Regions from separate parts of the Pseudomonas umsongensis genome, predicted to be linked through region 1. Evidence: riboswitches for the same ligand, from Rfam matches in the RefSeq annotation. Region 1 holds a riboswitch; the other holds the start of a gene.
What was found. A riboswitch is a leader RNA that binds a small molecule or an ion and turns the genes downstream of it on or off. The one in region 1 is predicted to bind cobalamin.
Positions count from the first base shown of each region.

Region 1 (3,581 bases):
CCAGGCGCACGCTTGGGTAGTCGTCGGGCAACTGCTGCGCCGCTTCGGCAAGCAACGCCAGGCTGGAGTCGCCGCTGCACAGGATAACCAGCTCGGCGGGGGTTTGCCCTAGGTCGGCAATGTTGTCGTCCGACACGAATCCGCCGGGCTGGGTCCTGAGCAGGTGCATGGGTTACACGCTGAGCGCGGCGCGCAATTGCGCTTCGAGCGTTGTGGCGTCCAGCGCCTGGCCAATCAACACCAGACGGGTGGTGCGTGCTTCTTCAGCGCTCCACTGGCGGTCGAAATGCTTGTCGAATCGGGTGCCCACGCCCTGGATCAGCAGGCGCATCGGTTTGTTCGGGACCGCGGCGAAACCTTTGACGCGCAGGATGCCGTGCTGCACCACCAGTTGGGTCAGTGCATCCATCAGCAGGCTTTCGTCAGATGCCGGCAGTTCGATGGAGATTGAATCGAAGGCATCGTGGTCGTGATCGTCTTCGCCTTCATGGTGGTGATCGTGATGGCTGTGACGGCTGTCGATGTGTTCTTCGGACCCGGCACCGAGGCCGATCAACACGTCCAGCGGCAGGCGCCCGCTACTGGCTTCGATGACTTTCACCGCTGGTGGCAGTTCCTCGGCGACTTCCAGGCGTACCCGTGCCAGGTCTTCAGGGCTGATCAGGTCGGCCTTGTTGAGGATCACCAGGTCGGCGCTGGCCAACTGGTCGGCGAACAGCTCGTGCAAAGGCGATTCGTGATCCAGGTTCGGGTCGAGTTTGCGCATGGCGTCGACTTGATCCGGGAACGCGGCGAACGTGCCAGCCGCGACGGCCGGGCTATCGACCACGGTGATCACCGCGTCTACGGTGCAGGCACTGCGAATTTCCGGCCACTGGAAGGCCTGGACCAAAGGTTTTGGCAGGGCCAGGCCGGACGTTTCGATCAGGATGTGGTCTAGGTCGCCACGACGGGCCACCAGTTCGCGCATCACCGGGAAGAACTCTTCCTGTACGGTGCAGCACAGGCAGCCGTTGGCCAGTTCGTAGACACGGCCGTTGGCCTCTTCTTCGGTGCAACCGATAGAGCACTGCTTGAGGATTTCGCCGTCAATGCCCAGCTCGCCGAACTCGTTGACGATCACCGCGATGCGGCGGCCTTGGGCGTTGTCGAGCATGTGCCGCAGCAAGGTGGTTTTGCCCGAGCCGAGGAAGCCGGTGACGATGGTGACGGGGAGTTTGGCCAGTGTTTTCATCGGATGCCCTTTGGCAAGGTGGCGGGCATACGGGACGAGAACCGGCAACGCACACGCGCGCAGGAAGCGTTCGCCACCGGATCACCCCGCCCGGTTGTAGTGAGAATCTGTATCGAGGCAGGTCTCCTGGCTGACGGCTGGCCAGTCGTTGGACTGGCGGTTGCTGCGCCTTCCCGCGCGCGCCATGGCTGGCGCATGCAGTGGCATGGCAGAAACTGAACCGTTCACAGTTGCGGGGGCAGCCGCGGCATTGACCGCGTTCCCTTCTTAGCTTCGACAAACGCCGAAGAACCTCGAAAGCGCAAGGCTACGCATGGTATCGGGGCGGGTCAATGTTCACATGATTCCTGCGGTGCGCCCTTCGCGAGCAAGCCCGCTCCCACACTTGAGGGTCTGCCCTGAAGGAACTCGGTCAAATGTGGGAGCGGGCTTGCTCGAAGGGAACAACTCGATGTTCAAGTGAGAACCCTTGCCAATTGACGCCCGCCCCCCGCCCATGCTCTCCTACGCATCTTGTTACGGGTGCCCTTCACAGGGTGAAACGGGAAACCGGTGAATCATGTGCTTTACTTCAGGCCATGTCAGTCCGGTGCTGCCCCCGCAACGGTAAGCGAGTGAAGCGTCAGATCCACTGTGCCAATGCGGCATGGGAAGGTGACGCTGGAAGGTTCAGGCTAACGCCTGCGCCCCTCGTGAGCCCGGAGACCGGCCCGCAACACAAAGTGACCATCACCATCACTTCAATCAACAAACCCGCGGTGGGCGGGCGCTGTTCGGACTTCTGCGCGCTCGGTCGTGCGGAGTTCTGCTTGCGCTCTTATTCCCCGCTGACCGAACAGAGGGAAGCGCCATGTCGATTATCAGCAGCACCGGCCACAGCAATGCCGCCAGCAGCACCACTACCCTGTCCCAACGCCTGACCGCGGCGTTTTTTGCGTCAATCCTCGGCGCCAGCCTGGTGTATTTCGCCGGTTTCTCGCACATCGAAGCAGTGCACAACGCCGCACACGATACGCGCCACAGTTCCGCGTTCCCGTGCCATTGAGACCTGTCGACATGATCAAGCGTATTGCGCAAACCGCAGGTTTCACCGGGTTGCTGGCCGCCCTGCTGCTGACCCTGCTGCAAAGCTTGTGGGTTTCACCGCTGATTTTGCAGGCCGAAACCTACGAACAATCAGGACCAGCAGCGGTTGAAGTTCATGAACACGCCGCTGGTGTAGCCGCACATACCCACGATGCCGAAGCCTGGGAACCGGAAGACGGCTGGCAGCGTGTGCTGTCGACCACTGGCGGTAACCTGGTAGTGGCGGTTGGTTTCGCCCTGATGCTCGCTGGTCTCTACACCCTGCGCGCGCCGACCAAAACCTCCCAGGGCCTGCTCTGGGGCTTGGCTGGCTACGCGACATTTGTGCTGGCGCCGACGCTTGGCCTGCCACCTGAGTTGCCGGGCACCGCGGCTGCCGATCTGGCGCAACGCCAACTCTGGTGGATCGGCACCGCCGCCTCCACCGCTGTCGGTATCGCCCTGATCGTGTTCAGCCGTCACTGGCTGATGAAAGTCCTTGGCGTGGCGATCCTTGCGGTGCCTCATGTGATTGGCGCTCCGCAACCGCAAGTGCACTCGATGCTCGCTCCAGAGGCACTGGAAACTCAGTTCAAGATCGCTTCGCAGCTGACCAACATGGCGTTCTGGCTGGCCCTGGGCCTGATCAGTGCCTGGTTGTTCCGCCGCAAAAGCGATGGTCAATACCCCGCATGACAGGCCTCAGCGCAGCGCCGACCCTGGTGGTCGGCCTGGGCTGCCAGCGTGGCTGCCCCGTCAGCACGTTGCGGGCACTGCTTGACCAGGCACTGCAGGCGCACCAGATCGAACTGCATCGGATCAAGGCCCTGGCCAGCATCGACTTGAAGCGCAACGAACCGGCGCTGAACGAACTGGCCGAACAGCTTGGGTTACAGATGATGTATTTCAGCAGTGAACAACTGGCGAGCTATCAACCCCGACTGAGCCATCATTCGGACATCGCCTTTGAACGCACCGGGTGCTATGGCGTAGCGGAAAGTGCCGCCCTGGCACTGGCCGAGCAACTGGCCAACGGCCCGGCTACATTGCTGATCCCACGCCAAAAATATGCCCAGGCTACCCTCGCATTGGCTGGCGCCGCGTAAAATTCCCGATAATCTGCGCATTCGATCATGAGCATTCTTCATCTGAAGCCTTGCCCAGCGTCCCTTTTCAACAGGAATTCTTAATGACGGTCTACTTCATTGGCGCAGGTCCCGGCGATCCCGAACTGATCACCGTCAAAGGCCAGCGGTTGATTCGCAGTTGCCCGGTGATCATC
Region 1 covers NZ_CP051487.1:3,791,142-3,794,722, forward strand. Annotated here, with positions in the region: gene cobN (cobaltochelatase subunit CobN) at 1-169, opposite strand, end outside; gene cobW (cobalamin biosynthesis protein CobW) at 173-1,234, opposite strand; cobalamin riboswitch at 1,334-1,545, opposite strand; cobalamin riboswitch at 1,738-1,962, shown strand; gene HGP31_RS17075 (CbtB domain-containing protein) at 2,085-2,279, shown strand; gene HGP31_RS17080 (CbtA family protein) at 2,291-2,995, shown strand; gene HGP31_RS17085 (cobalamin biosynthesis protein) at 2,992-3,405, shown strand; gene cobM (precorrin-4 C(11)-methyltransferase) at 3,489-3,581, shown strand, end outside.

Region 2 (3,581 bases), 770 kb from region 1:
GTCTGCAAAAACAGGGAAACAAACGATGTATTTTGCAGAGAATTGATTAGAGGTACTTATCAATATGTCCAAGTGCTGGCCGCAGCCTCAGCCTATTATTTAGAGCCAGCCCCGAAGAGGAGTCCGCCATGACCGTAGTCGATCGCCTCAGGTTTTTACGCGTCGCTCTAGTTTTGGCTGGCCTCGCGTGCCTTGCTCTCTACCCACTTATGTTGTTCTGGCCGTCCGGCTGGGCTTGGCACGTCGGTCACTCGGACTACCCGATGATGATCGTTGGCATCTACGCCACACTTGGCGTCTTCTTGATCCTGGCCGCACGTGATCCATTAGCCAATCTGAGCCTCATCTGGTTCACCGTGTGGTCTAGCGCTGTACATGGAGGCATCATGGCCGTCCAGGCGGTTACCCAGCCAGGGCAAATGGGGCACTTGGCAGGTGACGTGCCGGCGCTCTTCATCGTGGCGGTTGCCTTGGCCGTCTTGACGCCCCGCTCGTAATTGACCGCTAGTCTCCCGATTGGCCCTCGAGCCCGGCGCTGATCTCAACGAAGTCATCGCCAGCAAGCCGGCTCCTGCAAAGTTAAATAGCATTTCGCCCACACAATCAATTATTTATGTTACGTTATAACAACATAACGATTATCGGTTCTTAACCGACAGCATGACCCACCCCCTGCCTGCGACTTTCAATGACAAACCTTGTTCAAACCCCGCCCACCACCAGCCTGAACCAACGCCTGATATCCATAGATGCCCTCAGAGGCTTGGTGATCCTTCTGATGCTGCTGGATCATGTGCGCGAGACGTTCTTCCTGCACCGCCAGGTCACCGACCCGATGCTTGTCGACAGCACGGAGCCAACGTTGTTTTTCAGCCGCACCCTCGCACATTTGTGTGCGCCGGTGTTCGTTCTGCTCACTGGACTGTCGGCATTCCTGTACGGTGAAAAGCACCAGGGCACGCCGTCGATGTTCCTGTTCAAGCGTGGCCTGTTCCTGGTTGTGCTGGAATTCACCCTGGTGAATTTCGCCTGGACCTTTCAGTTCCCGCCTGCTGTGATCTACCTGCAGGTGATCTGGGCGATTGGTGTCAGCATGATTGCCCTCTCTGTATTGGCCTGGCTACCTCGGCCAATATTGTGTGTCCTGGGCCTGGCCATAGTCGGTTTGCACAACCTGCTCGATCCCCTGCACTTCCCGCCCGGATCGGCGCTGCACCTGCCTTGGGCGATTTTGCATGATCGCGGCTGGATCGAATTCTCCGACCACTTGCGCCTGCGCACCTCCTACCCCGTGCTGCCGTGGATCGGCGTCATCGCCCTGGGTTACTGCATCGGTCCGTGGTTCGCACGCTCTACCTCGTTCGCAATGCGTCAGCGTTATCTGTTGCTGACAGGTGCCTGTGCATTGATCGGTTTCATCGCCCTGCGCCTGGTCAACGGTTATGGCGAAGCGCAGTGGGTGGTTCATGAAAGCACGACAGAAACCCTCATGAGTTTCTTCAACATCACCAAGTACCCCCCTTCCCTGCTGTTCCTGTGCCTGACACTGGGCGTGGGGCTTTTACTGCTGCTTGGCTTCGAGCGGGCCCGGCAGCGCCAATGGATCAGCATCCTGGCGGTATTTGGCGCGGCACCGATGTTTTTCTACCTGCTCCATCTGTATGTGCTGAAAATGCTTTATCTGCTCAGCGCGGCATTTTTCGGCCTGAACCAGGGCGACTACTTCGGCTTCGACGGCATAGGTGCCGTATGGCTGATCGCCGTGCTCCTGGCGGCAACGCTGTATCCACCGGTGCGCTGGTTCGCCGCATTGAAGGCGCGTCGTCGCGATATCGCCTGGCTCAAATACTTCTGATCAGGCGATGGGTTCGCCTCGGGCGGCATGATCGACTACCATGCCGCCGCCGGTTCCCAAACGGGATTCATAGGGAATCCGTGATGCTGCCAACGCATCAAACGGAACTGCCCCCGCAACTGTAGGTGCCGAGCCTGCTCCTGAACTGCCACTGGGATCGATTCCCGGGAAGGCTGGAGCACGCCATGACGCATCAGTCAGGAGACCTGCCGGCCAAGCAACAAATCACTAACCGGCGGGGTGTCCGGGAAGGACATCTGCGCGGGCGTCACTCAGGTGATGGGCCTTGCACTGCTGTTTTCGGCAGCGCTCGATGATGTGTTTTCCAGACCTTGCACCCTGGCTGCGTGTACGGTTCAAATGGAGATTGCATCATGCTGTTGCCGCGCTTTTTCACCCTCGTCACCGGCCTGGGACTTTCTGCCCTCGCCTGTGCCTCCCCTACTCATTACCCGCTGACGATCGAGAACTGCGGCAGCACACTGACGTTCACGCACGCCCCTGTCCGGGCGGTGACTATCGGCCAGGCCGGCACCGAAATGCTCTTCGCCCTGGGACTCGGTGACAAACTGGTCGGCACTTCGCTGTGGTTCAATGATGTGCTGGGCAAATACAAGGGGCAAAACGACAGGATCGAACGCCTGGCCGATAACGAGCCGAGTTTCGAGTCGGTCATCGGCAAGCGCCCGGAACTGGTCGCTGTCGAACTTGAGTGGATGGTCGGCCCGCAAGGCGCAGTCGCTACCCGCGAGCAGTTTCACGAACTGCAGATTCCAACCTATCTCATGCCCTCGGACTGCGAATCCAAGGACAACCTGGTGGGGGCCGACGGCACCCGCCTGCAGCCGTTTCGCATTGACAGTCTCTACAGAAGCATTACCCAACTGGCCGAGATTTTTGATGTCCAGGCGCGCGGGCAGCAACTGAACGCGCAACTGCAGGCCAGCCTGGCCAAGTCCATTGCCGCGGTGCAAGGCAAAGACCTCACGCACACCAGCGCGCTGGTCTGGTTTTCCAGTGCCAGCCTGGACATCGATCCCTATGTCGCCGGGCACAAGGGCATCCCCGACTTCATGCTGGGCACCTTGGGCGTGCGCAATGTGGTGCAGTCCGACGAAGAGTGGCCAACCGTTGGCTGGGAAACCATCGCCAAGGCCAACCCGACATTCCTGGTCATCGCCCGCATGGATCGCCGGCGTTTCCCGGCTGACGACTATCAACGGAAACTGCAATTCCTGCGCAGCGATCCCGTGACCCGCAACATGGACGCGGTGAAAAACAACCGCATCATTATCCTCGACGCCATGGCCATGCAGGCCAGCTTGAGAATGTTCGACGGTCTCGAATCGCTGGCAACGGCCATCAACCGCTACGACCTGCCAAAATGACCGCGACGCTGATTCGCACTCTGCTTGCACTGGTGATGCTGCTCGTGGCCGTGATCGCCGGCGTGGCCATCGGTGAAACCCGCATCGAACCCGGCGTGGTGTTCCAGGTGTTGGCCAATAAAATGTGGATGGCCGGGTATGTCCTCGATCCTATCGATGAGGGCATCGTCTGGAACTACCGCCTGACTCGCGCGTTGGTGGCGGCGGCTTGCGGGGCGGGCCTGGCGACCTGCGGGGTGATCCTGCAATCGCTGCTGCGCAACCCGTTGGCCGATCCCTACCTGCTTGGCATTTCCGCGGGGGCCTCGACGGGTGCGGTGCTGGTGGCGTTGCTGGGC
Region 2 covers NZ_CP051487.1:3,020,753-3,024,333, reverse strand. Annotated here, with positions in the region: gene HGP31_RS13795 (DUF6632 domain-containing protein) at 129-497, shown strand; gene HGP31_RS13790 (acetyltransferase domain-containing protein) at 689-1,855, shown strand; cobalamin riboswitch at 1,889-2,083, shown strand; gene HGP31_RS13785 (ABC transporter substrate-binding protein) at 2,230-3,243, shown strand; gene HGP31_RS13780 (FecCD family ABC transporter permease) at 3,240-3,581, shown strand, end outside.
Region 2: it holds a riboswitch for cobalamin, as region 1 does, so the genes downstream of both, HGP31_RS13785 (ABC transporter substrate-binding protein) here and cobW (cobalamin biosynthesis protein CobW) in region 1, are expected to answer to the same signal.